3 regions of the Xanthomonas sp. NCPPB 3174 genome follow, and region 3 is predicted to be linked to each of the others. Evidence: predicted binding sites of a transcription regulator. Region 3 holds the regulator's gene; each other region holds the start of a gene.
What was found. The regulator FliA, encoded in region 3, starts transcription of late flagellar genes. The targets are predictions, from matches to a motif close to TAAAGTTTNNCNNNCNNNGGCCGATAA.
Positions count from the first base shown of each region.

Region 1: a site for FliA is predicted at 4,437-4,463, ahead of AC1PK7_RS21060 (methyl-accepting chemotaxis protein). Genes of this name have one in related genera too.
Region 2: a site for FliA is predicted at 7,326-7,352, ahead of AC1PK7_RS13600 (methyl-accepting chemotaxis protein). Genes of this name have one in related genera too.

Region 1 covers NZ_CM161517.1:4,900,636-4,910,545, forward strand. The annotation lists gene AC1PK7_RS21040 (XVIPCD domain-containing protein) at 1-272, opposite strand, end outside; gene AC1PK7_RS21045 (hypothetical protein) at 284-889, opposite strand; gene AC1PK7_RS21050 (DUF6891 domain-containing protein) at 1,029-1,592, opposite strand; gene AC1PK7_RS21055 (hypothetical protein) at 1,735-2,031, shown strand; gene AC1PK7_RS21060 (methyl-accepting chemotaxis protein) at 2,206-4,410, opposite strand; gene AC1PK7_RS21065 (choice-of-anchor Q domain-containing protein) at 4,793-6,385, opposite strand; gene AC1PK7_RS21070 (cryptochrome/photolyase family protein) at 6,674-8,248, opposite strand; gene AC1PK7_RS21075 (DUF2256 domain-containing protein) at 8,277-8,435, opposite strand; gene AC1PK7_RS21080 (DUF6624 domain-containing protein) at 8,643-9,551, shown strand; gene AC1PK7_RS21085 (VOC family protein) at 9,588-9,910, opposite strand, start outside.
Region 2 covers NZ_CM161517.1:3,055,623-3,065,532, reverse strand. The annotation lists gene tgt (tRNA guanosine(34) transglycosylase Tgt) at 32-1,177, shown strand; gene yajC (preprotein translocase subunit YajC) at 1,497-1,841, shown strand; gene secD (protein translocase subunit SecD) at 1,898-3,742, shown strand; gene secF (protein translocase subunit SecF) at 3,815-4,780, shown strand; gene AC1PK7_RS13600 (methyl-accepting chemotaxis protein) at 5,070-7,217, opposite strand; gene AC1PK7_RS13595 (inositol monophosphatase family protein) at 7,687-8,514, opposite strand; gene AC1PK7_RS13590 (RNA methyltransferase) at 8,633-9,391, shown strand; gene AC1PK7_RS13585 (phosphate/phosphite/phosphonate ABC transporter substrate-binding protein) at 9,543-9,910, shown strand, end outside.
Region 3 covers NZ_CM161517.1:2,543,411-2,553,320, reverse strand. The annotation lists gene AC1PK7_RS11385 (chemotaxis protein CheW) at 1-1,346, opposite strand, end outside; gene AC1PK7_RS11380 (ParA family protein) at 1,343-2,125, opposite strand; gene motD (flagellar motor protein MotD) at 2,125-3,072, opposite strand; gene AC1PK7_RS11370 (flagellar motor protein) at 3,080-3,820, opposite strand; gene AC1PK7_RS11365 (chemotaxis protein CheA) at 4,244-5,998, opposite strand; gene AC1PK7_RS11360 (protein phosphatase CheZ) at 6,003-6,614, opposite strand; gene cheY (chemotaxis response regulator CheY) at 6,615-7,007, opposite strand; gene AC1PK7_RS11350 (RNA polymerase sigma factor FliA) at 7,027-7,776, opposite strand; gene AC1PK7_RS11345 (MinD/ParA family ATP-binding protein) at 7,773-8,657, opposite strand; gene flhF (flagellar biosynthesis GTPase FlhF) at 8,644-9,910, opposite strand, start outside.

The sequences.
Region 1 (9,910 bases), 2.4 Mb from region 3:
TTGGCGGAATCGTCGCGCGGCGCGTTCATCCTGGCCGTGGCCAGCACGTCCATCGGCAACTCGATCTGCCCAGTGCGCGGACTGTACGCGCCGGTGCCCGCCTCGGGACTGGGCGCAAAGCCGGACAGCTGCTGTTGCCCGATCGCCTGCTCCACCCGCGAGCGCAGCTCCGGCGTGTTGTCCAGCATCTGCCGCAGCGCCTGGCCTTCCTTCGGATGCGCCTGCGCGAACGTGTCGACCATGCCCTTCAGGCGTTCGTCGTCGTGTGCCATCTCCGCTCTCCTTATGCGTCGACCAGGATCTGCAGTATCTCCACGCACGCCTGCGCATCGTGCTCGCCGACGTCCTTGCCGACGAAGGCGTACACGGAGACCGCGCCGCGTTCGAAATGCCAGCGGCCGGCGCTGCCCTGACGCGGCGGTGCGATCCAGCGCGGCACGAAGCCGGCCGCGACCAGCGCCTGGCGATACGCGTCCAACGATTGCGTGCACTGCGCCGGCGCCGCGCCCGGCGCGGGGGTGAAGCGCAGGTCCAGCCGCGACGGCGGGGCGGCGTCGGCATCGGCGACCGATTCCAGCGTGTAGCCGCCACCGCCGGCGAGCGTGCCGGACGCGCTGAACGCATGTCCGCCTTCGTCCTCGACCTGCAGACCCGTCTGCGCCGCGACCTGCGCGGCGACCAGATCCTGCCTGCCGCCAATCGCCAGGATCAACCGTACTACGCCTTGTGCCAGGTGCTCTGGCGTCATCTCCGACATGGTCCGCTCCGTGTGTGCAGGGGTGATCGAGGGGGAAGAGGAATGCGCGCCGGCACAGGCGGCCAGCAGCGCGGTGGCCAGCAGCAGGGCGGTGCGCCGCGCCAGGCGTGTGCCGGCTGCGCGCCGATGCATACGGCCATTGCGATGAAACATCCGCTCCATGAAACGCCTCTCCGTCGAGCGCCTGCCGCGCACCGCAGCGCGGCCAGGCTTGGGGGTGCGATTGTAGCCAGCGCACCAGGGCCGCGCAGCCCGGCGCTGCGCCGGCGCGTCAGTCCCAGTCGGCGCGCCGCTGCCAGACGAAGCCGGGCAGATCGATACGCTTGCGCGGCGTGCCGTCCCAGTCAACGGTGAAGCCGGCCGCGCGCAACGCCGCAGCGACCTGCTGGCCGATCGCCAGATCCGCCTCCTCGCGCCCGTCCAGATCGCCGAACGCCAGCATCAGCCCGGCGCCATCGATGGCACGCTCCATGTCCTGGCCGTGATAGAAGCAGTAGCCGTGGTAGCGCCGGTCCGGCGCGTCGGCCACCGCCTGGTTCACTTCGACGTGACCGTCGGACATGGTGTAGCCGGCATTGGCCAGCGCGCAGATGCCGGCGGCGTGGAGCCGCTCGAACAGCGCGTCGAGCCGGTCGCAATCGGTCTGCGCCGGCCAGGTCCGTTCCGCCTGCTGCTTGGCCTGCCACTGGCTGGCGACCGAGGCGCGCAACATCGCCTCGTCGCAGTCGTCTTCCAGGATGTCCTCGATCATCTCCTGGATCTCGTCCTGGGAATAGAAGCCGGACCAGACCCATTTGCGGATCTCGTCGTACACATAGGCATCGGATTCGTTCACGGTCGCTCCTGCGGTCTTCGGCGCATGCCGCGCGCACTGTAGCAGGGCCGTCGCTCTGCTCTGCGCGTTCATCTGACGCTGCTGTCGCTGCCGGCCTTGGGATTAGACTGATGCCCGGGATGTTTCCAGGGATCAGCGCTTGATGAGGACTGTCTTCGGCTGGCCGTTGCTCGTGTCCGGCAGTTGGATACTGGGTGCCGTCCTGAACGAACTCGCATCGCGTAACGGCCTGATCGAGCTGGCCCACGATCGCCGTGGCGAATGGTCCGCCATGACGACACCCATCATCGCGAGTGTCGGCGTGTTGGCGAGTTACTGCGGTGCGCGTTGGCTGATCCTGAAGCAAACCTGCAGGCCATGGCACGTCGCCGGCACTGCCGTTCTGGTGGTGTTGCTCTCATTCTGTTGGCTGACGTCGCGCTTCCACCACGCCGTCTGATGATGGACGTTCAACCGCGCACAGCGTGGCGCCGCCGGAGCCGTTGGCGGCGGTGTCGTTGCGGACCACCATTCCGCGCTGCGAACGTACGCCGTGCAGCCTTCTCCCCGGGGGAACCCGGGGAGAGGCGCGGCGCGCGCGCTACGGTCGGCGGCGCGCGCCGTCTCTACGCCCTTAGCAGGCGTGTTCGACCAGTAACGGCGCCACCTGACGCGGACCACGCCGCGAGGTCGAGGTGCCGGCCGTGCCCAAGGGCTTGGCCTGGCTCCGCGCCGGCATGTCGCTGTTGCTGCCGGCCACGCGGAACAGCGTCACCGCCTCGCCGAGTTGGTTCGCCTGCTCTTCCATCGCCTGGGCCGCCGCCGCGGCTTCTTCCACCAGGGCGGCGTTCTGCTGGGTGGCCTGGTCCATGTGGGTGATGGTCTGGGTGACCTGTTCGATGCCGCTCGACTGCTCCTGCGAAGCAGCCGAGATCTCGGTCATGAAGTCGGTCACGCGCTGCACGCTGGCGACGATCTCGTGCATGGTGCTGCCGGCGCTGTTGACCAGTAACGAGCCTGCGTCCACCTTGCTCACCGAGTCGTCGATCAGCTGCTTGATCTCCTTGGCGGCTTCGGCCGAGCGCTGCGCCAGCACCCGCACTTCGCTGGCGACCACGGCAAAACCGCGGCCCTGCTCGCCGGCGCGCGCGGCTTCCACCGCGGCGTTGAGCGCGAGGATGTTGGTCTGGAAGGCGATGCCGTCGATCACGCCGATGATGTCGGCGATCCGCCTGGACGAGGTCTGGATGCCGTTCATCGTGTCGATGACCTGGGCCACCACCGCGCCGCCTTGCGACGCCACCGTGGTCGCGCCGATGGCCAACTGATTGGCCTGGCTGGCGCGTTCGGCATTTTGACGCACGGTGGAGGTCAGCTCTTCCATCGAGGCGGCGGTTTCCTCCAGGCTGGCAGCCTGCTGCTCGGTGCGGCGCGACAGATCGGCGTTGCCGGCGGCGATTTCGCCGGCGGCGCCGGTGATCTGCCCAGCCGCATGCTGGATGCGGCCGACGATCCCGGTCAACTGGGCCACGGTGGCATCGGCATCCTCGCGCATCTGCGCGAACACGCCCTGGAACTGCCCTTCCATGCGCGTGGTCAGGTCGCCGCTCGCGATGTCCTGCAGCAGCTTGGACAGGGCCTGCAGATTGCCGTCGGTGGTCGCCATCAACTGGTTCAACCCCTCGACCATCTCGCGGAAGTCGTACTGGAAGCGCGCGGTGTCGCCGCGCACGGCGAAGTCGCCGGCGGCCGCGGCGTCGACCAGCCGCCCGATCTCGGCATTCATCGCCGACAGATTGCGCTTGACCTGGTCCATGGTCTCGGTGAGCGCGGCCTGCTCGCCGGGCAGGCGATCCATGTCCTGCGACAGGTCGCCGATCGCGTAGCGTCCCATGATCTCGAGCAGGCGCTGCTGGAGGCTCACGTGCATGTCGAGCAACGCATTGCTCTCCCGCACCATGCGCCCGTACTCGCCGGGAAATGCGTGCTCGTCCATGCGCCGGCTGACGTCACCGTGCTCGTGGTGCCTGGCCACCTGCGACTGCGCCGCCATCACCGCCTGCAACTGTGCCTGCATGCGATCCATGCTGGTCAGCAGACGGCCGGTCTCGTCCTTGGGCTGCGGCGGGATCCGATGGTCCAGCCGGCCCTGGGCGATGGATTCGGCGATCTCCGTCGCGCGCCCGAGCGGCCCGGCCAGGCTGCGGGTGATCAGCACGCTCAAGATCGCGCCGAGCGCCGCCGCCAGCAGGCCGAACCCGATCAAGGCACGATTGCTGAACACCAGGGCCGCCTGGATCTCGTCGGAACTGAGCGCGTTCTGCCGGATCTGCAGATCCACCGCGTTCTGGATCACCTGCACGCGCCGCGCCAGCAGCGGCGCCGCATCGCCGTACAGCAGTTGCCTGGCCGCCTCGATCTCGCCGGAACTGGCCAGCGCCAGCACGCGGCTGTTGACCGACCGTGCGGCCGCCTGCGCCTCATGGATCTGCTTGCGCATGGCCAGACCCGCCGGCGTGCCCGGCAGGGCATCCAGCGCCTTGCGACGGCGATCGTTGTCGACGCGGATCTCCTGGATCTTGGCGGCGAGCGCCGGGCGCTTGTCGGCCGGCGAAAGCATCATGTCGCGCAGGTAACGCTCCGCGCTCATATTGTTGCGCAGCATGGTGTACAGCAGTTCGGTCTTCAGGTTGTTCTCGTGGACGATCTTGTCGACCGCCTGGCGCACGTTGTGGAACTGGTAGAGCGCCAAGGTGGAGGACGCGCCAAGCAGCACGATCAGCAGGCCGAACGACAGCGCAAGGCGCTGACTCACCTTGAAGGAGTGAAAGAAATGCATCGGGGGACTCGCGAGGGGGGGTACCTCTATCGGTACCAGCCCCGCGAACTTGACCCCAAGCGAGCGACCCAGGTCTCAAATCCGGACATTCGCAGGCGCAGACGTCGTCGGCGCCGCAGCAACGCGCGGCACCGCCGGTGCCCAGGAAAGCAGATACGCCACCGTATCGCCCGCAGCGCGCGCGGCGGGTGCGAACGGCATTGTTGGCCCACACCACAACGCGCGTGATGCCTGCAACGGCGCGGTCTGCGCGGCGTCGGCCGTCGCCTGGCACAGGTCGTCAGGCGCACCGGACAAGCTTCGGTGCATGCAGCGCGCACGGTCGCACCGGCCAAGCCGGCGCGACCGCGCGGTGCCATGCACGCCATGACCGTGGATCGGCCTACTTGACCTCCACCGCGCCGAGATCGCACACCGCGGTATTGCGGGGATTGCCGCGCTGGTCGATGGCGGCGCAGCCGCTGCCTGCATTCAACGCCGGGCTGTTGGCCGCAGGCAGCTGGGTGAGCGTCGGTCCGCCGTTGTTGGCCGGGGCCGACAGCAACGGATCGGCCGCTTTCACGGTGCCCGCGGCCAGGCAGGCATTCGGCCACACCGCGCCCTTGGCCGAGTACTCGATCAGGTTGTTGCCGGTGTTGCTCTGGTTGTTGCAGAACACGCGCTCGGTCTTGGAATACAGGATGCTGTTGCGCAGGTCGAACCTGTCGCCGAACAGCGTCACCCACGGCGTGTTCTCGGCGAAGGTGACGTTGTTGAAGCGCACGCTGGGGCTGCCCTGGTCGCCGTTGGCCGGCTGCCAGCCGACATGCTGGATGGCCGCGCCAACGCCCTTGGCGGAGTTGCCGTAGAAGGTGCTGTTGCTGACGTCGCAGGCGCCGTAGCAATCCAGGTACAGTGCGCCGGCGTTGCCCTGTTCGGCCTTGTTGGACAGGAAGCTGGTCTCGGCGACGCTGATGGTCCCCGGCGTGGTGATGGTGGTGCCGGCGTGCGAGGTGTCGGTGAAGCCCATGCTGATGCGTGCGCCGCCGCCGGGGCCGCCGGTGGCGACGTTGTTGGCGAAGGTGGAGTACTTCACGTCGATGGTGTCGGGCGCGTACGCCCACAACGTGGCACCGCCGGAGCCGTTGGCGGCGACGTTGTTGCGGACCACGGTGCCGCACATCGCCAGCGTGCCGCCGCTGCCGACGCCTCCCTTGAGATAGCCGGTCAGGGACGCGCCGTCGGTGTCGATCGCGCCGCCGCCGCCGAAGTTGCCGGCATCGGGGAAGCCCTGCGGCGCATTGATCGCCTGGTTGTTGGCGAATTCCGAACCGACGATGGTCAGCCGGCTGAGCTGGGTGTACAGCGCGCCGCCGAGCCAGGAGCTGTTCTTGTAGAAGCCGCTGCGGACGATGGTCACCTCGGCGTCGCTGCCGGCGAAGATGGCGCCGCCGCCGATGCTGCTGCGGTTGGCCAGGAACTGGCTGTTGATGACTTCCAGCTTGCCGCGGTAGCCGACCTTGATCGCGCCGCCACCCCAGGTGCCCGGATCGTAGGCCTGGTTCGATGCCGGCTGCACGGAACTGCCGTTCTGCAGTTTCAGGTTGCGCACCGACAGCGCACTGCCGGCATTGACCAGCAGGATCCGGGCGGACTGGCGACCATCCAGGGTGATCTTGCCCTGGCCGTCGATCACCGTGGGCGCCGCCGCTGCGATGACGATCGAACGGTCAACGGCGATGCTGGTCGGCTTGGTGCCGCAGTTGAAGGTGATGTAACCGCCTTGCGCGGCAGCGGTAGCCAGCGCGCTGGCGGTGCAACTGGCCTGCGTACCGTTGCCGACCACCGTGGCCGCGGCCGGCAGCGCCCAGGCCGGCGGCACGCTGCACTGTGGCGCCGCGGGGACCGCGGCGATCGCCGTGGCGGTGGTCATGAGGGCGAAGACACCCAGCGCGCGTGCGCCGGTGATGAGGGAGAACGTCGTGGTCATGATCATGCTCCATAGGGTTGCGGGGGAAACAACACGACGCGTGGCAGTCATTCAACTGTCATCCACGTCGCTGACACCTCGAGTGCGACCGGCAGCCTGCGCCGACCGGCGGCACAGGGTGCTTGAGCGCGCGGGGAGCGACCACAACGCAGGTAGCAGTTCGCGCGATTGCACGGTGCCCCGATGCGACAGTGTGCCGATCCGCGGCGCATGGCACGGTTTGGATGCGTCGCAAGGCACGTTCCCCCGCCGCACCCGATCGCGACGTGCATGCGGCGAGGCATCCGGTCCGCGCTACAGCGTGTCCAGGCGTTCGCGCAACTGCTGCGCCTGCGTCCGTAGCGCCTGCAGTTGCGCGGCCGGCAGCTTGCGCAACTGGCGGTAGACCATGTCCAGGCGGCGATTGCGCCCCAGCGTGTGCTGGTGCCGGGCGAAGAAATCCCAGTACAGCGCGTTGTACGGACACGCACGCGCGCCGGTCTTCTGCCTGCGGTCGTAGCGGCAGCCCTGGCAGTAGTCGCTCATGCGGTCGATGTAGGCCGCGCTGCTGACGTAGGGCTTGGTCGCGAGCAGGCCGCCGTCGGCGAACTGGCTCATGCCGACGGTGTTGGGCAGTTCGACCCACTCGAACGCATCGATGTACACGCCCAGGTACCAGCGATGCACCGCCGCCGGGTCCAGGCCGGCGAGCAGGGCGAAGTTGCCGATCACCATCAGCCGCTGGATATGGTGCGCGTACGCATCCTGCAGCGATTGGCCGATGGCGTGCTGCAGGCAGCGCATGTGCGTGTCGCCGGTCCAGAACCAGGCCGGCAGCGGCGTGTCGTGGCCGAGCGCGTTGCGCGCCGCATAGCCCGGCATGTGCGCCCAGTAGATGCCGCGCACGTACTCGCGCCAGCCGAGGATCTGCCGCACGAAACCTTCCACCGCCGCCAGCGGCGCGGCGCCGGCGCCATAGGCCGCCAGCGCGCGCTGCACCACTTCCTGCGGCCGCAGCATCTTGGTGTTGAGGGCGAAGGAGAGCTGCGAATGGAACAGGCGAGGACTGCGTGTGCTCATCGCATCTTCGTAGCTGCCGAAATGCGGCAGGGCGTCGACGATGAAGCGATCGAGGCAGGCCAGCGCCTCGGCCCGGTTCAGCGGCCAGCGCACCGCCTCTGCCTGCGGCTGACCGAAACTGTCCACGCCGGCGGCCTGGATGCGGGCCCACAGCGCGCGGTGATCGTGGGTCGGGCGCGCATCGGGCGGTGGCGGCGGCTCGCCATGCCAGGGTTGGCGATTGTCGTGGTCGTAGTTCCACTGCCCACCCTCCGGCGTGCCGTCATCCGCCAGCAGGATCCAGTGGCGCTTGCGCATGTGCCGGTAGAAGTGCTCCATCAACCATTGCGAACGCCCGCGAAAAAAATCCGCCAGTTCGCCGCGGCGCGTGTAGAAGTGCGTGCTGTCCACCGCCTCGACGACGAAGGCCTGCGCCGCGCCCCATTGCCGCAGTTGCTGGTCCAGGCGCCATTCGTCCGGATCCTGGTATTGCAGGCGCTGCGCACCGTAGTGCGCCATCAACGCACCGAGATTGGCGGGGATGGACTGGCGGTTGCTGGCATCGTCGATGGCCACGTAGCGCACGCGGTGGCCGGCGCTGCGCAGGTGCCGGGCGAAGTCGCGCATCGCGGCGAACACCGCCAGGATCTTCTGCGCATGATGCAGGACGTAGTCGGTCTCCTGCCGCACTTCCATCAGCACATGCACCACGCCGGGATCGCGCACGTCGAACCAGGCGTGCGCGGGATCGAGCTGGTCGCCGAGCACCAGGCGCAGGGTGTGGGCGGTGGAGGGCACCGGACTCACGCAGGGCGGCACGCCTGCTGGCATGCGGTGCGCCAGCCCACGGCCCGGCGGCTCACGGCGCCTCCGGCGCGCGCACGCGCTTGCGCTCGCCACGGCAACGGTCGGAACAATACTTCACCTCGTCCCAGACCTTCTCCCACTTCTTGCGCCAGCGGAACGGCCGGCCGCAATGCAGGCAGGGCTTTTCCGGCAGATCCTGTTTCTTGCGCATGCGCGATCCCGCGGCGATGTGGGACGGACCGGCCGGCGTGGCCGGGACCAGCAACCGGTATTTGCATAGTGTGCCCCGCCAAGTCCCCGACGGGACACTCCCGCCGCGGCCCAGGCGCAGTCGCGACCGAGTGCTGCCGATAAGACCGGACTGCGCTACTGTCCGCCCAGGCTGCGCGCCGCGCGGCCACGCCAGAGTGGATCGGATATGTGCCAGGGATACGCGCTGTTTGTCGCATTGTTGGCCGCGAGCGCGGCGCCGGTCTCCGCTGCGGAGCCTGCACGTTTGAATGACGCGCTTGCGGCCTACGATGCGAAGGACTACGGCACTTGTGCCGATACCTTGGCGCGCATCGACGCAGCGCCGGCCGGCCTACCGAGCGGAGGGGATCTGTTCTACGTCGAATGCCTGGCCGCTGCCGGGAGAACGGATGCGGCCGTGGCGGTACTCGACGCGCGACTGGCGCAAGGCCACATCGATGTGCAGGAACTGATGCACAAGGATCGGCCCGGCCTGAACCGGCTGCGCGCCTCGCCGGCTTGGCGAGCGCTGCTCGCCCGTGCCGAGACGCTCGATGCCGCACGCCAGGCGCGCCTCGACCAGCCACTGCGCCAGGCATTACTGGCGCGTGTGGAGAAGGATCAGGCCGTCCGACAGAGGGCCATCGACGAGGGAAACACCCCCGCATCATGGCAACAGACGGTGGCGGTGGATCAGGACAACACCGCCTGGCTGAAGGCGATGGTGACGAAGAAGGGATGGCCGACGCGCACATCGGTGGGCGAAGACGGGGCCAAGGCCGCGTTCCTGATCGCCCAGCACGCCACCCTGGACCCCGCCTTCCAGGAGCAGATCCTCGCGTTGATGCAGTCCGCCCTGGCGCAGAAAGAGGCGGATCCTTCCGACGTGGCGATGCTGCAGGATCGCGTGCTGCTGCACCAAGGCAAGCCGCAGCTTTACGGTACGCAGTTCAAAACCGAGCCGCACGGCACGATGGTCCTGGACAGGAGCCAGGACATCGATGGCCTGGATGCGCGCCGCGCGACGATGGGCCTGCCGCCGATCGCCGAGTACAAGGCCTTTCTGTCCGAGGTCTACCGCGCGCCGGTACGATGAACGGACCGGACGCACATGGCATCCACCCGCGCGCCCTCACTCCTGCGCCGGCCACTCGCGGAACACCACACAGACCGTGGTCGGGTCCAGCATCGCGAACTCGCGTGCGCCCCAGGGCTTGAGCGCGACGGTACGGCAATTCGGATGCAGCCACTGCGGCGCGCGTGCGGACAACTCGGCATGGATCGTGTCGATGCTGTCGGTTTCGATGCCCAGTTCCGGCCGGTCCTTCGCCGCCCACTCGGCGTTCTCCACCAGATAGGCCTTGGCGCCGTCGCGTGCAATCACCGCCATCGTGGCGTCCTGGTACAGCACCTGGAATCCCAGGCCGCCGACGAAGAAGTCCAGCCCGTCCTGCA
Region 2 (9,910 bases), 510 kb from region 3:
CAATGCCCGGCTTACCGACGTTCGCCAGACCATGTCCCGATTGCAGTTCCAGCTCCACACCACCGACGGCGCCGCCCGTCGCGGCCGCCTGACCTTCCCGCGCGGGACGGTCGAGACCCCCGCGTTCATGCCGGTGGGCACCTACGGCTCGGTCAAGGGCGTGCTGCCCGAGCAGATCAAGGCGCTGGGCGCGCAGATCATCCTCGGCAACACCTTCCACCTGTACCTGCGCCCGGGCCTGGACGTGATCGGCGACCACGGCGGCCTGCACGGCTTTGCCCGCTGGGACGGGCCGATCCTCACCGATTCCGGCGGTTTCCAGGTGTTCTCGCTGGCGCACCGGCGCAAGATCAGCGAGCAGGGTGTCACCTTCGCCTCGCCGACCGACGGCGCCAAGGTGTTCCTGGGGCCGGAGGAGAGCATGAAGATCCAGCGGGTGCTCGATTCGGACATCGTGATGATCTTCGACGAATGCACTCCGTACCCGGCCACCGAGGACGTGGCGCGGCGCTCGATGGAACTGAGCCTGCGCTGGGCGCAGCGCTCGCGCGACGCGCACGACGCGCTGGGCAACGATGCGGCGCTGTTCGGCATCGTCCAGGGCGGCGTGCATGCGGACCTGCGCAGCCGCTCGATCGAGGGACTGCAGGCGATCGGCTTCGACGGCTATGCGATCGGCGGCCTAGCGGTGGGCGAGCCGGAGCACGAGCGCAACGCCATGCTCGAGCACCTGCATCCGCGCCTGCCCGGCGACCGCCCGCGCTACCTGATGGGCGTGGGCCGGCCGGAGGACCTGGTCGAGGGCGTGGCCCGCGGCGTGGACATGTTCGACTGCGTGATGCCGACCCGCAACGCGCGCAACGGCCACTATTTCACCTCGTTCGGCACGGTGCGCATCCGCAACGCCAAGTACGAGCGCGACCTCGACCCGATCGAGCCGGGCTGCGGCTGCCACGCCTGCAGCAGCGGTTACACCCGCGCCTACCTGCGCCACCTGGACCGCTGCAACGAGATGCTGGCGCCGATGCTCGGCACCCTGCACAACCTCTGGTACTACCAGAAGCTGATGGCCGACATGCGCGCGGCGATCGCGGCGGGAACCTTTGCCCAGTTCCGGCGGTCCTTCTATGCGGCGCGCGGGGTCGAAGCCACACCACTCCCGTCGGAGCAGGGCTGAAGCCCCTCTCCCACCGGGAGAGGGGTTGGGGTGAGGGTCCGGGCGCAGCCTCGTGCAGTCCAAGTGACACGAGGGTCCGGGCGCAGCCTCGTGCAGTCGAGATGACACGTGGCTTCGCCCGGACCCTCATCCGCCGCTACGCGGCACCTTCCCCCGAGAAGGGGGCCGTGGGTCCCGACGGGAGAAGGGAGGGGCGTCGCGGCGGTTCCGGAGGGTGAAGGAAGATCGTGGCATAATCGGCGGCTGCTTGCCGCCTCAAGGCAAACCAGCGGTCCGTGCCCCCAGGGCGCCGGGCTGCCCAAACCATAGGACGCACCCGATGAATCCGCTCGATTTCCTGATCCCCGTCGCCCAGGCCCAGACCGCCGGCGGCACCGCCCCGGCCGGTGGCGGCCTGCAGATGTTCCTGCTGCCCATCATCCTGATCGCGGTGATGTATTTCGTGATGATCCGGCCGCAGATGAAGCGCCAGAAGGAACACAAGTCGATGCTGGACAAGCTCGGCCGTGGCGACGAGGTCATCACCTCCGGCGGCGTGGCCGGCGTGGTCACCGACATCGGCGACAACTTCATCACCATCGAAGTGGCCGACAACGTGCGCATCCGCGTGCAGAAGGGCGCCGTCGGCAATGTCCTGCCGAAGGGCACGCTGAAGTCCGCCTGATCCATTTCTCCTAATGCTAGGCGCGACGCCGGCGTGGCGTCGTGCGGGGTCCCGCAATGCTCGAGTTTCCGCGCTGGAAGTATGTCCTCATCCTGATCGTGCTGGCGTTGAGCGCGTTGTACGCGCTGCCCAACGTGTACCAGAAGGATCCGTCGGTCCAGATCACCGCCAGCCGTGGCGGCAAGATCGACGACGCCCTGCGCGAGCGGGTCCTCGCCGACCTGAAGACGGCCGGGATCACCCCGAAGCGGGTCGACAAGGAAGGCGACAGCCTGATGGTGCGCCTGCCGAACCTGCAGGCGCAGACCCGTGCCAACGACGTGCTGCGCCAGCAGGTGGGCGAGAACTACACGGTGGCGCTGAACCTGGCCTCGACCGTGCCGGACTGGCTGTCGCGGCTGGGCGGCAAGCCGATGGTGCTGGGCCTCGACCTGGTCGGCGGCGTGCACTTCGCGCTGCAGGTGGACCAGAAGGCGGCGCTGGAAAAGCGCCTGGACGCCTTCGCCGAAGACATCCGCACCACCTTGCGCGACGGCCGTCTGGCCTACCGTTCGGTCGAGCGCCGTCCGGACAACAGCATCCAGGTCAGCCTGGGCGAGGGCGTGGACGCCAGCGCCGCGCGCGCCGCCATCGCCAAGGCGCAGCCGACCCTGAGCTACGCGGTGTCCGGGCAGACCATCACCGTCACCGTGCCGGAGGCGGAGCTGAAGCAGATCGCCGCCGGCGCCATCGAGCAGAACCTCACCACGCTGCGTAACCGCGTCAACCAGTTGGGCGTGGCCGAGCCGATCATCCAGCGCCAGGGCGACGACCGCATCGTGGTCGAGCTGCCGGGCGTGCAGGACACTGCCGAGGCCAAGCGCATGATCGGCGCCACCGCCACCCTGGAGTTTCGCGGCGTGGTCGACGGCAATGCCGAGGACGCGGTGCGCAGCGGCAACATCCCGCCCGACGCCAAGGTCTACCGCCTGCGCGACAGCGGCGCCCCGGTGCTGCTGAGCAAGCGCGTGCTGGTGTCCGGCGACCAGATGGTCAACGCCACCGTCAGCACCGACCAGAACGGCATGCCGGCCGTGGCGGTGACGCTCAACAACGCCGCCGGCCAGCGCATGTTCGACTACACCAGCGCCAATACCGGCAAGCTGATGTCGGTGGTCTACATCGAGCGCATCCCCACCGTGACCATGGTCGACGGCAAGGAAGTGCGCAGCGTGCGCGTCAACGAGGAGGCGCTGGCGCCGACCCGCATCGCCGGCGTGTTCGGCAAGAACTTCCAGACCACCGGCCTGGAGAAGACCGAGGCCGAGAACCTGGCCAAGCTGCTGCGCGCCGGTTCGCTGGCCGCGCCGATGGACTTCGTCGAGGAATACGTGATCGGCCCCAGCCTGGGCGCGGAGAACGTGGAGCGCGGCATCACCGCGGTGGTCTATGCGTTCCTGTTCACCCTGGTGTTCTTCAGCGTGTACTACCGCATGTTCGGCCTGATCACCTCGGTCGCGCTGCTGATGAACCTGCTGATCGTGGTCTCGGTGATGTCGCTGTTCGGCGCCACCATGACCCTGCCGGGCTTCGCTGGCCTGGCGTTGTCGGTGGGCCTGTCGGTGGACGCCAACGTGCTGATCAACGAACGTATCCGCGAAGAGTTGCGCCTGGGCGTGCCGCCCAAGTCGGCGATCGCCGCCGGCTACGAGAAGGCCGGCGGCACCATCCTCGACGCCAACCTCACCGGCATCATCGTCGGCGTGGCGCTGTACGCGTTCGGTACCGGCCCGCTGAAGGGCTTCGCGCTGACCATGATCATCGGCATCTTCGCCTCGATGTTCACCGCGATCACCGTGTCGCGCGCGCTGGCGGTGCTGATCTACGGCCGTCGCAAGAAGCTCAAGTCCGTGGCGATCTGAGCCGCGCACGCCATCTTCCGCACGACCCCGCGCCGGCAGGCGCGGGCTCCAAAAAACGCAGAGCGGTCTCCAATGAAAATCTTCCCGCTTCACCTGATCCCCAACGACACCAAGATCGACTTCATGCGCTGGCGGCACCCGACCCTGGTGCTGATGCTGGTGCTGGCGCTGGCCTCGTTCGCGGTGATCTTCGCCAAGGGCTTCAACTACGCGCTGGAGTTCACCGGTGGCGCGCTGGTGCAGACCAGCTTCCAGAAGCCGGTCGACGTGGACCAGGTGCGCGAGCAACTGGCCAAGGCCGGCTTCGAGAACGCGCAGGTGCAGAACGTCGGCAGCGGCAACGAGGTGGTGATCCGCCTGCAGCCGCAGGGCGAGCACAACAACGAGGACATCACCAAGAACCTCGCCGAGCAGGTGCGCAAGGCGGTGAGCACGCCGCAGAACCCGGCCACGGTCAAGCCGGGCGAGTTCGTCGGCCCGCAGGTCGGCAAGGACTTGGCGCTGAACGGCGTCTACGCCACGGTGTTCATGCTGGTCGGCTTCCTGATCTACATCGGCTTCCGCTTCGAGTGGAAGTTCGCGGTGGTGGCCAGCCTGACCGCGCTGTTCGATCTGCTGGTGACGGTGGCCTACATGTCGGTCACCGGCCGCGAGTTCGATCTCACCGTGCTGGCCGGCCTGCTGTCGGTGATGGGCTTTGCGATCAACGACATCATCGTGGTGTTCGACCGCGTGCGCGAGAACTTCCGCAGCCTGCGCGTGGACCCGATCGAGGTGCTGAACCGCTCGATCAACCAGACCCTGTCGCGTACGGTGATCACCGCGGTGATGTTCTTCCTGTCGGCGCTGGCGCTGTACCTGTATGGCGGCGAGTCGATGGAAGGCCTGGCGCTGACCCACATGATCGGCGCGGTGATCGTGGTGGTCTCCTCGGTGATCGTGGCGGTGCCGCTGCTGTCGATCGGGCCGTTCCAGGTCACCAAGCAGGACCTGCTGCCGAAGGCCAAGGATGTGGAGGCGCTGGCGCGTCGGCCCTGATGGGGCTGGGAGTGGGGATTCGGGATTGGGGATTTGTAAAAGCGTGATTTCCTGGGCCTGAAACACTTCCTCCAGCGAACGAAAAAGCCGCGCGGATGCGCGGCTTTTTCTTTGTGTGGATGCCGGGGTTCCCCTGCCGTAGGAGCGGCTTCAGCCGCGACGCCTTGCCGGTAAAGCGTCGCGGCTGAAGCCGCTCCTACAGCAACGTCTGCCGGTTCAGCGCGTGGGACGGGGCCGTCGAGGACGGCCCAGTCCCTCTACAGCGTCCGTACCGCGTAGGGCGTTCCGACTAGGCCGCATTGGCGGTCGCACGGGCGACCAGTTGCGCCACCATCGGGTAGGTCTCGCTGCGTACCTGGAACTGGCCGACGATCTCCACCAGGTCGCCTGCCTGCTGCTCCATCGCGCGTGCGGCGGCGGTGGCTTCCTCAACCAGAGCGGCGTTCTGCTGGGTGGTCTCGTCCATCTGGGTGACGGTCTGGTTGACCTGCTCGATGCCGGCCGACTGCTCCTGCGAGGCGGCGGCGATCTCGCCCATGATGTCGGTGACGCGCTGCACCGAGGCCACGATGTCCTGCATCGTCGTGCCGGCCTGGGCGACCAGGGTCGAACCCGCGCTCACGCGCTGGACCGAGTCGTCGATCAGCGTCTTGATCTCCTTGGCCGCGCTGGCCGAGCGCTGGGCGAGGGTGCGGACCTCGCTGGCGACCACCGCGAAGCCGCGGCCCTGTTCGCCGGCACGGGCGGCTTCGACCGCGGCGTTGAGCGCCAGGATGTTGGTCTGGAAGGCGATGCCGTCGATGACCCCGATGATGTCGGCGATCTTCTTCGAGGCGACCTCGATGCCGTTCATGGTGGTGACCACCTGGCCGACCACGCTGCCGCCCTGCGAGGCCACCGCGGCGGCGCCGGCGGCGAGTTGGTTGGCCTGGCGTGCGTGTTCCGCGTTCTGCTTCACCGTGGCGGTCAGTTCCTCCATCGAGGCGGCGGTTTCCTCCAGGCTGGCGGCCTGCTGCTCGGTGCGGCGCGACAGGTCGTCGTTGCCGCTGGCGATCTCGCCGGCGGCGGTGTCGATGCTGGCCGCGGCCTGCTGGATGCGGCCGACCATGTCGGTCAGCTGCGCGACGGTGGTGTTGGCATCGTCGCGCATCCGTGCGAACACGCCGTGGAACTCGCCCTGCATGGTCTGGGTCAGGTCGCCGGCGGCGATGGCGCGCAGCAACTGCGACAGCGCCGCCAGGTTGGTCTCGGTGCCGGTCATCATCGTGTTGAGATTGGCCACCATGTCGTGGAAGGCGTGGCGGAAGCGCTGCGCTTCGCCGCGGCGCGAGAAGTCGCCTTGCGCGGCGGCGCGCACCAGCAGGTCGATCTCCTGGTTGATCGCGACGAGGTTGCGCTTCACCTTGGCCATGGTCTCGGTCAGGATCGCCATCTCGCCCGGGAACTGTTCCAGGTCGCGGCTGAGGTCGCCTTCGGCGTATTCGCCCATCAGCGTGATCAGCCGCTGCTTGACCGAAATATGGCTCTGCACCAACGCATTGGTGTCGCGCACCATGCGCCCGTAATCGCCCGGGAAGCGCGCCTCGTCCATGCGGAAGCTGATCTGGCCGGCGGCATGCTGCCGGGCCATCTCGGTCTGCGCCTGGATCACCGTGCGCAGTTCCTCCTGCATCTGCCGCATGTCGTTGAGCAGCGACGGCGCCTGCGAGCGCAGCCGCACCTCCTGCGACAGGTCGCCGCTGGCGATGCGGCGGACCACGTCGGCCGCGTAGGCCGGCTCGCCGCCGAGCTGGCGCATCAGGCTGTTGCGGACCAGCAGGCCGAGCAGGATCGCGGCGACGATGCCGACCAGCATGCCGCCCAGGCTGGTCCATTCGCCGGACTGCGCGCGCGCCTCGCTCTCGGCCTTGCGCACCTGCAGCAGTGCGCGTTCGGCGTTCTCGTACTGGCCGATCGTGGCGCGCAGCCCGTCCATCTGCTGCTTGCCGACGGTCCGGAATGCATCCAGCTGGGCGTCGTCGCTGTCGGCGGCGGTGGCGCGCATGTGCTCCACCGCCTTGCGCTTGGTCGCCATGAACTGCGTGTAGTCCTGCATCAGGGTCTGCAGGCGCGCCTGCTGCGCCGGGTTGTCCGCGGTCAACTGCTTGGACTCCTGCCACTGTGCGCTGAACTCGCGTTCGCCGAGTTCGAGCGGCGCCAGGTAGGACGGATCGCGGGTCAGGGCGAAGCCGCGCGCGCCGCTCTCGATGTTGAGCAGGCTCACCAGCATGCGGTCGCCGAGGGTGATGACCTTGTAGGTATGCGCGTCCAGCGCGGCGGCGCTGGTGAATTTGCGGAAGCCGATCAGGCTGGTGATGCCCACCAGCAACAACATGGCGATCACGCCGCAGAAGCCGATTGCCAGGCGCTTGGTGACGGTGAGATGATGGAAGGACACGCGAGATCTCCGATAGATGCGAGAGAGCGGCGCCACCGGCTCCATTGCCGCGGGGACGGCAACGCAGGCACGGATCAGCGGGGGAATTTCGGGCAAAAGCCCGCATCTGTATCGGCCGCGTTTTCGGGATCTTTAGGGGTTTTTTTCGCCGATCTCAGCGTGCGCATCGCCCCAGGCCGCGGCGCCTGCATGGCGCACGTCGTAACGCGTTCTTCTACGCAAGCGCCAATCAAGCAGCGGTGAAGCGCACGGCGTGCAGTGCGTGAGCACGGCGTGACGCGTCTGCCACGCCGCGTGCCGCCTCGGGCGGAGATGTCTTTCTCGCAGGACGCGGCCTGCACCGCGCGCGGCGATCGTCGGGATCCCCGAGTGCGGGATCTGCGAATGCCGGGCACAAAAAAAGCCGCGCAAGTGCGCGGCTTTCTGCTGTGTCGATGTCGCTGTGCCGGCGCAGCGCCGGTCGCCTCGCTCAGAACTTCGCGTCGAACTCGCCGGCGAAGCCGGTGTTGACGATCAGCTTCTGCAGCGCGTCGCCGACCTTCAGGTTGCCGGCCACCACCTGGAACTGCTGTGGGCCGCGGTCGTCGATGCGGCCCAGGGTGCCGCCCTTGAAATCGGTGACGCGGCCGCCGGCCTCGCGCACCAGCAGCACGCCGGCGGCGATGTCCCAGGCCTTCACCCCGGCTTCGAAGTAGGCGTCGCTGCGGCCGCAGGCGACATAGGCCAGATCCAGTGCCGCCGAGCCGGTGCGGCGGATGTCCTCGGCCTGCACCAGCAGCGCATCCACGCACTTGAGCTGCGGGCTGGCACGCTTGCGCTCGCGCGGGGCGAAGCCGGTGTGGACCATGGCGCCGTTGAGTTCCTTGCGCTCGCTGACGCGGATGCGGCGGTCGTTGAGCACCGCGCCGTTGCCGCGGCTGGCGGTGAACAGTTCGTTGCGCAGCGGATCGAAGATCACCGCGTCGACCGGCTCGCCGTTCTCGACCAGGGCGATCGACACGCAGTAGTGCGGGAAGCCGCGCAGGTAGTTGCTGGTGCCGTCGAGCGGGTCGATCACCCACATGTAGCGGCCGCCGCCCTGCACGCCGCTTTCCTCGCCCATCACGCCGTAGTCGGGATAGGCGCGGCGCAGCTCCTTGACGATCACCTTTTCCGCATCGGCATCGACTTCGCTGGCGTAGTCCATGCGGTCCTTCTGCACCACGTTCAGCGCTTCCAGGCGGTTGATGTGGCGCAACAGGACGTTGCCGGCGAGGCGGGCGGCCTTGACCATGACGGTGACGGCGGGTTTTTGCATGGCAAGCGCTCCCGAGAAGGCGGAGGTGGGTCTGGAGGAGGAAAAGAGCAGTCCGGCGCCAAGGCCGGCCGCACAGTTTACCATCTACGCCCCCGTTCGCTTCGCCTGCCGTGCTGCCATGACCGATTCCACCCGTATCCGCTTCGTCCTGGTCGGGACCCAGCATCCCGGCAATATCGGTGCGGCTGCGCGCGCGATGAAGACCATGGGGCTGTCGCGGCTGGTGCTGGTGGCGCCGGAATGCGAGCTGGATACCGAGGCATACCGGCGTTCGGCCGGGGCCGAGGACCTGCTGCAGCAGGCGCCGGTGTTGCCCGCGCTGAGCGACGCGGTGGCCGATTGCCGGCTGGTGCTGGGCTGCACCGCGCGCAGCCGCCGCGTGTCGCTGGAGGAACTGCTGCCGGCCGATGCCGCGCAGCGCCTGACCGCGACCAGCGCCGAGCCGGCGGAAGTGGCGCTGGTGTTCGGCCGCGAGCGCACCGGCCTGACCAACGAGGAGCTGCAGCTGTGCCACGCGGCCGTGCACATTCCCTCCGATCCGGCGTTCAGCTCGCTCAATCTGGCCGCGGCGGTGCAGGTGCTGGCCTACGAGCTGCGCCTGGCGCACCTGCGCGGCGTCGCCCCGGCGCCTGCGCCGGCACCGGGCTTCCGCGAGGCGCCGGCCAGTCATGCGCAGGTGGAAGGCCTGTTCGGGCAGTTGGCCGAGACCCTGGACGACATCGACTTCCACAAGGGGCGCGCCCCGGACTCGGCGATGCGCAAGCTGCGCCGCCTGTTTCTGCGCACCGAGCTGACCGAACAGGAGGTGCGCCTGCTGCGTGGCGTGCTGTCCGATGCGCAGCGCATGGCGCGGCTGGCCGGGCAGGCCGGAAACTGAGGCCCGTCAAGGCGCGAAGGCGACGAGCGCGGCACCTGTCGCGAGGCACTGGCCGGGCCAGGGACGCGGGCGCGGCCGGCGCCATTCTGTGACGCTGTCACCGGCATGCGCTTTCGGCTAGGCTTTGCAAGGTCTATTTGGGGATCGTGGTTTGTCCAGTTCGCGTTGGCGGGTGGTCGTGGTGTGGCTGGCGCTGGCGATCTGCTGGTCCGCGTCCGTGCACGCGCGGCCCTCGGTCCTGGTGCTGGGGCGCATCAGCGACAACCCCAAGGCCCATTACGAGCAACTCAAGCCGCTGCTGGACTACGTGGTGCCGCGCATGCGCGAGGTCGGCATCACCTCCGGGCAGATCCTGATGGCCCGCGACAGCCAGCAGATGAGCAGTTACCTGCGACGTGGCCGGGTCGACTGGGTCACCGAGACCGCCGCCACCGCCATGGCGCTGGAACAGCGCGGCGGTGCCAAGCCGCTGCTGCTGACCGAGCGCAACGGCGTGCGCCAGTACCACACCGTGTTCTT
Region 3 (9,910 bases):
CTGGCCACGTCTTCCACGGCCGACACGCGCAGGCCGAGGGTCTCGCCGTTCTCTTCCAGCACCACCACCCGGGTCTGCATGTCCATCTCGATCGGGGCCGCGCCCAGGTGCACGCCGAGATCGAGCACCGGCACCACCTGGCCACGCAGGTTCATGATGCCGAGCATGGCCGGCGGGGTGCCGCGCAGCGCCAGCAGCGGCACCGGCAGCACCACTTCCTGCACCTTCAGCAGTTCCAGCGCGTAGGCCTGCTCGCCGCAGCGCAGGCGCAGCCAGCGGGTGCGGCGCTCTGACAGGCGGTCGGGGGCGATGGCCGAGCCGTGCGGCACGCTCGGGGCCATGAAGGACTGCAGGTTCGGCGGCAGCTTGGCGCCGGCGGCCTGCGCGCGGCTGGCCTCGGCGCGGCGTTCCGGCGGCACCGCCATCGGCGGGCGCTTGACTGCGCGTGCGGCGGCGGCATCGTCTTCGGCGGCCAGGTCGCGCGGCACGGCGGCACGCTGCCGCTCCATCGCCGCGACCGCGTCCAGGTCGGCCTGGCGCTCGGCCTGCTGGGCCGGGGTCAACGCGACAGGCGCGGGCGCGTCCTGCGACATGATGCCGGCCAGGGCCGGGTCGGAATCGGCTTCGGCCAGGACCGCGGCGGCGATCTGTTCGGGCGTCGGACCGGCCGGAGCGGGTGCCAGCGCCTGCTGCGACATGATGCCGGCCAGGGCCGGATCGGAATCGGCTTCGGCCAGGACCGCGGCGGCGATTTCTTCGGGCGTCGGACCAGCTGGAGCGGGCGCCAGCGCCTGCTGCGACATGATGCCGGCCAGGGCCGGGTCGGAGTCGGCTTCGGCCAGGACGGCGGCGGCGATTTCTTCGGGCGTCGGGCCGGCCGGCGCGGGCGCGAGCGCCTGCTGCGACATGATGCCGGCCAGGGCCGGGTCCGAATCGGCTTCGGCCAGGACCGCGGCGGCGATTTCTTCGGGCGTCGGACCAGCTGGAGCGGGCGCCAGCGCCTGCTGCGACATGATGCCGGCCAGGGCCGGGTCGGAGTCGGCTTCGGCCAGGACGGCGGCGGCGATTTCTTCGGGCGTCGGGCCGGCCGGCGCGGGCGCGAGCGCCTGCTGCGACATGATGCCGGCCAGGGCCGGGTCCGAATCGGCTTCGGCCAGGACCGCGGCCGCGATCTGCTCGGGCGTCGGGCCGGCCGCGGCCGGGGCCGGTGCCGGCGTCTCGGTTTGTGCTTGCACGTCGGCGACCGCGACCGGCGCGGGGCTCGGCGGCACGGCTTTCTGCTCCTCGGCGATCACGTCGTGGAGCAGGCCTTCCAGATAATCGTCGATGATGCCGGGAGTGCTCATGCGGCTTGCTCCATCGGCGTCGCATCGCTGGCCACCAGCCATTCCAGCGCGCGGCGGTAGGCGGCCAGGCCGCGGCCGGGGTAGTCGCCGGGTACGCCGGCCACCGTCAGTGCCTTGACGTTGCAGATCTTGGTGTCGACCGGGATCGCGTCTTCCCACACCCGGTCGCCGTAGCTGTCCTGCATCTGCCGCAGGGTCTCGTTGCCGGCGCGGGTGCGCTTGTCGAACAGGGTCGGCAGGATCGAGGCGGGCAGCGGCCGGCGGCGCGAGCGCTCGACCATGTCCACGGTGCGGACCATGCTGGCCAGGCCGTGCAGGGCCAGCGGCTCGGCCTGGGTCGGGATGATCACGCGGTCGGCCGCAGCCAGCGCGTTGATCATCAGCAGGCCCAGGGTCGGCGGGCAGTCGAGCAGGATGTAGTCGTGCTGGCCGGCGTGGCGGGCCATGGCCTGCTGCAGCGCCAGGCCCAGGCCGGGCTGGTTGGCGCTGCGGCGTTCCAGGGTGGCCAGCGCGGTCTGTCCGCAGACGAAGCTCAGGCGCTCGATCGCGGTGTCGCGGGCCAGCGCGGCGAGTTCGCCCGGCGGCGTCCCGAACAGATCCAGCACGCCCGGCGGCTGCGGTTCCTGCGGCACGTCGAAGGCCCGGGTCAGCGAGGCGTGCGGATCGAGATCGAGCATCAGCACGCGGTGCCCGAGCATGGCCAGCCCACGGCCCAGGGCCAGCGTGGTGGTGGTCTTGCCCACGCCACCTTTCTGGTTGGCGATCGCCCAGATGCGCATCAGTTGACTCCTTCAATGGCAGGTACTGCGCGGGACCCAACGGCGCTGCCGGGGGCCGCCGCGGCGGGGGGTGTCGGGGTGGCCGGCGCGGCGCCGGCGCTGAGACGGTCGGGGGCCGACGGCGTCGGATCGTTGCCGTCGCCGGAATCGGCCAGGATCACCAGCACCACGCGGCGGTTGGCGTTGCGGCCGGCCGGGGTGTCGTTGCTGGCGCGCGGGCGGAACTGGCCGTAGCCGATCATCGACAGCCGCGAGGGTTGCAGGCCCTGGTCGGCGAACAGGTGGACCACGCTGGCCGCGCGCGCCGCCGACAGTTCCCAGTTCGACGGGAACTGCAGGGTGGCGATCGGGGTGTTGTCGGTATAGCCCTCCACGCGCACCCCGTTGGGCACGCCGGACAGCACCTGCGCCAGTTCTGCCAGGGTGGCGCGTGCGCTCTGGTCGAGCGCGGCCGAGCCGGAGCCGAACAGGATGTCGCTGTTGATCTCCACTTCGATCCACAGCCCGGCGCGGCGCACGGTGATCAGCTTCTTCTGGATCAGCGGCGCCAGCGCGGCGCCGAGGCGGTCGGCGATGCTGTCGAGCTGGCGTTGCGCGCGGCGCAGCTGCTGCGCGTCGCGCAGGTCGTCGCCGCGCTGCGCGGTGCCGGAGGGCAGGCGATTGGGATCGGGCAGGGTCAGCGCCGGGCTGGACTTGATCGGGGTCGGCCGCTCGCCGCCCTGGCCCTGCAGCGCGTGGTCGCCGACCTGCACCGGGCGCAGGGTCGTCGGGGTGCCGCCGAACGCCGCGCTCATCGCATCGGCCATGACCCGGTACTTGGCTTCGTTGATCGTGGACAGCGCGTACATCACCACGAAGAAGGCGAGCAGCAACGTCATCAGGTCGGCATAGGGGATGGCCCATGCCTCGTGGTTGGCGTGCTCGTCGTGGGAGTGCTTGCGGGCCATTGGCAACTCAATGCAAGAATCCGGCCAGTTTCGATTCGATGTTGCGCGGGTTCTCGCCCTGGGCGATGGCGATCAACCCTTCGATGATCATTTCGCGCTCGCCGCAGCTGTGCTTGATCACGCTCTTGAGCTTGGCGGCCATCGGCAGGAACAGCAGGTTGGCCGAGGCGATGCCGTAGATGGTGGCGGTGAACGCGGCGGCGATGCCGTGGCCGAGCTTGCTCGGGTCGGCCAGGTTCTTCATCACCGCGATCAGCCCCAGCACCGCGCCGATGATGCCCAGGGTCGGCGCGTAGATGCCCATGCCCTCGAACACCTTGGCCGCGGCCAGGTCGCAATGTTCCTGGCCTTCCAGGTCGATCTCCAGCATGTGCCGGATGGCTTCCGGCTCCACGCCGTCCACCAGCATCTGCAGGCCCTTGCGCACGAACGGATCCTGCTGCTGCGGCACCTGGTTCTCCAGCCCGAGCAGGCCCTGGCGGCGGGCGATGTTGCTCCATTCCACGATCTGCTTGAGCAGCGCCTGGCGGTCGCTCGGCGGCGGCCACAGGATCCACTTGGCGATCTGGAACGCACGGCGGAACACCGACGGCGGGGTGTGCACCAGGATCGCGGCGACGGTGCCGACGATCACGATCACGAACGCAGCGGGCGACCACAGCGCCGAAATGCCGGCGCCCTTGAGGATGCTGCCGCCGATGAGCGACAGAATCGCCAACAGCAGGCCGATGAGACTGAGCTTGTCCATGCAGGAGGTATCGGCCAGGGGGCGGGGGACTTGATGGGGCGGGATTCGGGAATCGGGATTTGGGATTGGCAAGAGCGCGAGTGCGTAGGGTTGTCGGTACGTCGTAGGAGCGGCTTCAGCCGCGACGCGCTGACTTGGCGCGTTGCCTATGCACGATCGTTCGGATCGTGTCGGCAGGGAGCCGAGCGCCGGGCGTTATCGCCAAACACCGATTCCGGCTTCACCGCGTCGCGGCTGAAGCCGCTCCTACAGAGGAAAAGGAGGTGCATCGGGAGCCGCTGTTTCGATTCCCGAATCCCGAATCCCGAATCCCAGCCTCACCGCGTCGCGGCTGAAGCCGCTCCTACGGCGGAATCAGGGAAAACGAGGCGCCAGGGAAGCCACCGGTGCGAATCCCCACTCCCGAATCCCCAATCCCGGCCCTCAAGCCTTCAAGCCATCCACATCCAGGATCAGCGCCAGGCGGCCGTCGCCGATGAGGGTGGCGCCGGCGTAGCCGGGCAGGCCGCGCAGGGAGCGCGGCAGCGGCTTGATCACCACTTCCTCGCGGCCGCGGACCTGGTCCACGACCAGGCCCATGCGCGATTCGCCGGCCTGCAGCACCACCACGGTGAGCAGCGGCAGTTGCGGGGCGTCGATGTTGAGCCACTGGCGCAGGTCCACCAGCGGCAGGGTGTGCGATTGCCGGTCGAGCACGGCGCGGCCGTCGAACCAGCCCAGCGAGCGGCGCGGGGCGTGCAGCACTTCCACCACGCGCGCCAGCGGCAGCGCATAGACGGTGTCGCCGGCCTGCACCAGCAGGGTCGGCAGGATCGCCAGGGTCAGCGGCACGCGGATCAGGAAGCGGCTGCCGCGGCCCAGTTCCGACTGGATCTGGATCTGCCCGCTGAGCTCGCGGATGCGCGACTGCACCACGTCCATGCCGACGCCGCGGCCGGAGATGTCGGTGACCTCGGACTTGGTCGAGAAGCCGGGCAGGAACACCAGGTGCAGGCATTCCTCGGTGGTCAGGCGGGCGGCGGCCTCGGGATCGATCAGGCCCTTCTCGCGGGCCTTGGCGCGCAGTCGTTCCGGGTCGATGCCGGCGCCGTCGTCCTGCACCTCGATGCTGACGTAGTCGCCTTCCTGCTGCGCCGACAGGCGCACGTGGCCGCCGCGCGGCTTGCCGGTGGCTTCGCGCAGCGCCGGCGCCTCGATGCCGTGGTCGATCGCGTTGCGCACCAGGTGCACCAGCGGATCGGCCAGCGCCTCGACCAGGTTGCGGTCCAGTTCGGTGTCGGCGCCGATCAGCTCCAGTTCCACTTCCTTGTTGAGCGAGCGGGCAACGTCGCGCGCCACCTTGGGGAAGCGCGAGAACACCTTGCCGACCGGCTGCATGCGCGTGCGCATCACCGCCGACTGCAGGCGCGCGGTGGCGATGTCCAGGCTGCTGACCGCGCGGTCCAGTTCCTCGTCGCGCAGGCGCACGCGCAGGGTCTTGAGGCGGTTGCGCGAGAGCACCAGTTCGCCGATCAGGTTGACGATCGCGTCCAGGCGCTTGGTGTCCACGCGCACGGTGTGCTCGGGCTCGGCGGCCTTGGCCGGGGCGGCTGCGGCCTTGGGCGCGGCGCTGGGCGCACGCGGCGCCGGCTGCAGCGCCTGCGGCGTGGCCGCCGGCGGCGCATCGCCGTGCAACTGGTCCAGCAGCGCCTCGAATTCGTCGTCGCTGATCAGGTCGGCATCGCCCGCGGCGGCCGCGGGCGCCTTGGCGGCGGGTGCCGGCGCGGCGCTCTTGGCCGGCGCCGGCGCCGGCGCGGCGTCGCCGTGCGCGTCGAACTGCGCGATCAGCTCCGCCGGCGCGCGCGGCGGCTCCTGGCCGCTGCCGAAGGCGTCCAGCATCGACTGCAGGTAGTCCAGCGACTGCTGCGCGGCGTCGAAGTGCCGCGCCTGCAGGGTGGCCTGGCCGGCGCGGGCCATGCCCAGGGTTTCCTCCGCGGCGTGGCACAGCTCGACCATGGCGTTGATCGCCAGGAAGCCGGCGCCGCCCTTGAGCGTGTGGAAACCGCGGAACACGGCGTTGAGCTGGCCGCTGTCCTCGGGCGCCTGCTCCAGCGACACCAACTGCTCGCCGAGCCGGTCCAGGATTTCCTGGGCCTCGATGATGAAGTCGGCAGCGATGTCGTCGGGTACGGCGCTCATGGCATTACAGTCCCAATCCGGACAGCAGGTCGTCGGCGTCGTGCTGCGACACGCCGTGGCGGTCCAGGCCGGGCAGGGCCGGGCCGGCCAGGCTGCCGTCGGCCTTCTTGTTTTCTTCCTTCGGCGGCAGACCCAGCGCGCCGAAGCCTTCGTGCACGCGGCGTACGATGCCGGCGACGCGGCGGATGATCTGCCCGGTCAGGTCCTGGAAGCTCTGCGCCAGGGCCATTTCGGTGAGGTTGTGGCGGATCTTGTCGAGGATCTCGCTCTGGTCGCCGCTGAGGCCGCCGGCGGCGAGCTGGTCGGCCAGCGCACGGCATTCCTCGGCCAGGTCCAGGGTGCGGTGGCTGGCCTGTTCGGTCATCTCCACCACGTGGTCCAGGCGCGAGCAGGCGTCGTCCAGCTCGCCGGCTTCGCTGGGCACCACCGGCAGTTCGCCGAGCGCCTGCCCCAGATCGCGCGCGAGCCGGCTAAGGCCCTGCATCATCGGCCGCGTGCGCCAGGCGGCGAGGGTGTCGATCTCCCTGCGCCAGCCGGCCTCGTCGCCATTTTCCAGCGCGTCCAGCGCGCCTTGCAGGCGTTCGATCAGGGCGGTACGTTCGGCGGTGGCTTCCATTTAGGCGGTCGCTCCCAGGCGTTCGAAGATCTTGCCCAGCTTCTCCTGCAGCGTCTGCGCGGTGAACGGCTTGATGATGTAGCCGTTCACGCCGCACTGCGCGGCCTCGATGATCTGCTCGCGCTTGGCCTCGGCGGTGACCATCAGCACCGGCAGGTGCTTGAGCTTGTCGTCGGCGCGGATGTTGCGCAGCAGATCGATGCCGGTCATGCCCGGCATGTTCCAGTCGGTGACCACGAACTCGAACGGCGCCGAGCGCAGCGCGGCCAGGGCGCTGTTGCCGTCTTCGGCCTCGGCGGTATTGGTGAAGCCCAGATCGCCGAGCAGATTCTTGACGATGCGCCGCATCGTCGAGAAATCGTCCACGATCAAAATCCGCATGTTCTTGTTCACCACTGACTCCTAAGGGTTCCTATTCTTCGTCTTCCAGACCGGCATCGGCGACCTCGAACGCCTTCAGGCGTCCGCGCAACCGTACCGTGGCCTGGCCATGGATCTGACACACGCGCGACTCGCTGACCCCGAGCACCGCGCCGATTTCCTTGAGGTTCAATTCCTGCTCGTAGTACAGCGACAGCACCAACTGCTCGCGTTCGGGCAACTGCGCGATGGCCTTGCCCAGCTCGCGGCCGAATTCGCTGCGCTCGAGCATCTGCTGCGGATTGGGTCCGCCCTTGGCGATGGTATCCAGTTCGCCATGGTCCTCGATGCGCGACTCCAGGCTCAGCACCTGGCCGCGGGCGGCATCTTCCATCAAACGCAGGTATTCGGGAAGCGGCATGTCCATCGCCGCGGCCACTTCGTTGGCGGCGGCGGCGCGGCCGGTGCTCTGTTCGATCTTGCGGATCGCCGAGGCGGCGTCGCGGGCGCGGCGGTGCACCGAGCGCGGCACCCAGTCGCCACGGCGGATCTCGTCGATCATCGCGCCGCGGATGCGGATCGAGGCATAGGTCTCGAACGAGGCGCCCTGTTCGGCGTCGTAGCTGCGCGAGGCCTCGATCAGGCCGATCATGCCGGCCTGGATCAGATCGTCGATCTCGACGCTGGCCGGCAGCCGCGCCGCCAGGTGGTGGGCGATGCGCCGGACCAGGTCCGAGTGCTGGGTGATGTAGTCGTTGGCGCTGTTGCGTTGGACGGCGCGGTAGTGGGCGGCGGCGTTCATGCGGCCACCCCGCGCTGGATGATGCGTTCGACGAAGAACTCGACGTTGCCGCGCGGGGCGGTCGGCGCCTGCCAGCGCGCGGTGCGCCGGGCGATCTCGCTGATCGCCTGCGCCGACGGGCTGGACGGGTAGGCCTTGACCACCGGCTGCTGGCGCTGCACCGACAGGCGTAGCCAGTCGTCCTGCGGCACGCAGCCCAGGTAGTTCAGCGACACGTCGCCGAGGAACTTCTCGCAGACCCGGCTGAGCTTGTCGTACAGCAGGCGGCCTTCGTTGAGGTCGCGGACCATGTTGGCGACGATCTGCACCCGGTCCACGCCGCGCTCGCGCGAGAGGACCTTGATCAGGGCGTAGGCGTCGGTGATCGAGGCCGGCTCGTCGCAGACCACCACCACCGCGTCCTGCGCGGCCTGGCAGAAGGTCAGCACGCTGTCGGTGATGCCGGCGGCGGTGTCGACGATCATCACGTCCAGCTCGCGCTGCAACTCGGAGAACACGTTGACCAGGCCCACGTGCTGGGCCGGCGGCAACTCGGCCATGTAGCGGCGGCCGGAGGCGGCGGGCACCACCATCAGCCCGTTGGGCATGTCGATCAGCACCTCTTCCAGGGTGCAGCGCCCGGCGACCAGGTCGGCCACGGTGAACTTGGGGGTCAGCCCCAGCAGCACGTCGACGTTGGCCAGGCCCAGGTCGGCGTCCAGCAGCAGGGTGCGCTTGCCCATGTCGGCCAGCGCCATGGACAGGTTGACCGAGATGTTGGTCTTGCCCACGCCGCCCTTGCCGCCGGTCACGGCGATGGTGCGCACCGGACCCAGCGGTTCGCTGCGCGTCGCCGACAGGGGGAAGGCATTGGTCAGATTGACGTAGTCACGCGACGGCATGGGTCTGCTCCGGAGTACAGGGCTTATCGGCAGCGCGCCGCAAATCTTCAAGGCGCAATACCAGGCTGGCGGCGTTGGCGCGGTGCAGGTCGTCCGGCACACGCTGTCCATCGGTCACCCAGGTGATGGGGAGGCGGTGGTCCACGACCACCGACAAGGCACTGCCGAACCGCCCGGTTTCGTCCAACTTGGTCATGATGACCCCCTGTGGGTCGGCGCCGGCGAACCGGCGCACCACCTCGTCCAGGTCGGAGAAATGGGCGTTGGCGGGGAGTACCAGCAAGGATCGGACCACCCGCGAGGCGCGCAGCCAGTGCAGCTGGGCAGCCAGGGCGCGGTCGCGCTGGCCCATGCCGGCGGTGTCGATCAGCACCAGCTTGTAGTCGGCCAGGCGCTCCAGCAGCTGCTGCAGCGCGGCGTCGCTATCGGCCTCGTGCACGGCGATGCCGAGCTGGCGGCCGTAGCTGTGCAGTTGTTCGCGGCCGCCGACGCGGATGGTGTCGGTGGTGACCAGGGCCACGTCGCGGGCGGCATGGCGCTCCAGGAAGCGCGAGGCCAGCTTGGCGATGGTGGTGGTCTTGCCGGCGCCGGTGGGGCCGATCAGGGCGATCACGCCGCCTTCCTCGAGCGGGTCCAGCGGGGCGATCGGCAGGCGCTTGGACAGCAGGCCCAGCATCAGCCCGCGGCCGCGGTGCAGCTCCAGGTCGGCGGGGATCTGCATGACCACGTCGCGGGTGATGCCGCTGTCGAAGCCGTAGTCGTCCATCAGCTCCAGCGCCTGGGCGCGGACCGGCGAGCCGCGCAGGCGCTCGTCGGTGAGGCGGTTCATCTCGCGCTCGATCATCTGCCGCATCAGCGCCAGTTCGTCGCGCAGCTGCGTCAATTGTTCGTCGTTCTGCGGGGCGGGGAAGGTCGGCACCGCCGCCAGCGTGGCGGCCGCCGGGATTCCGGCAGCGGCCGGCGCGTCGGCCTTGGCCACGCCCGGCGCGGCAGGGGCTGTGCTCGGGCTCGCCAGCGGGGTCAGCGCCACCGCGGCGACGTCGTCGCGCCAGGCCGGCATGGCCTCGGCGGCCGGCGCCGGGGTCGCGGCGGCGAACGGGCTGGGCAGGGGCACGCTGATCGGGGCGTTGCGGAACACGTCCTCGGGGATGCTGAACTCGGCGCGGCCGGTGACCGGCGCTGCGGCCTTGGCCGGGGCGGCCTGGCGTGCGGCGGCAGCCGGGGCGGCCGCGGCGGGCATCGCCGAAGCGGCC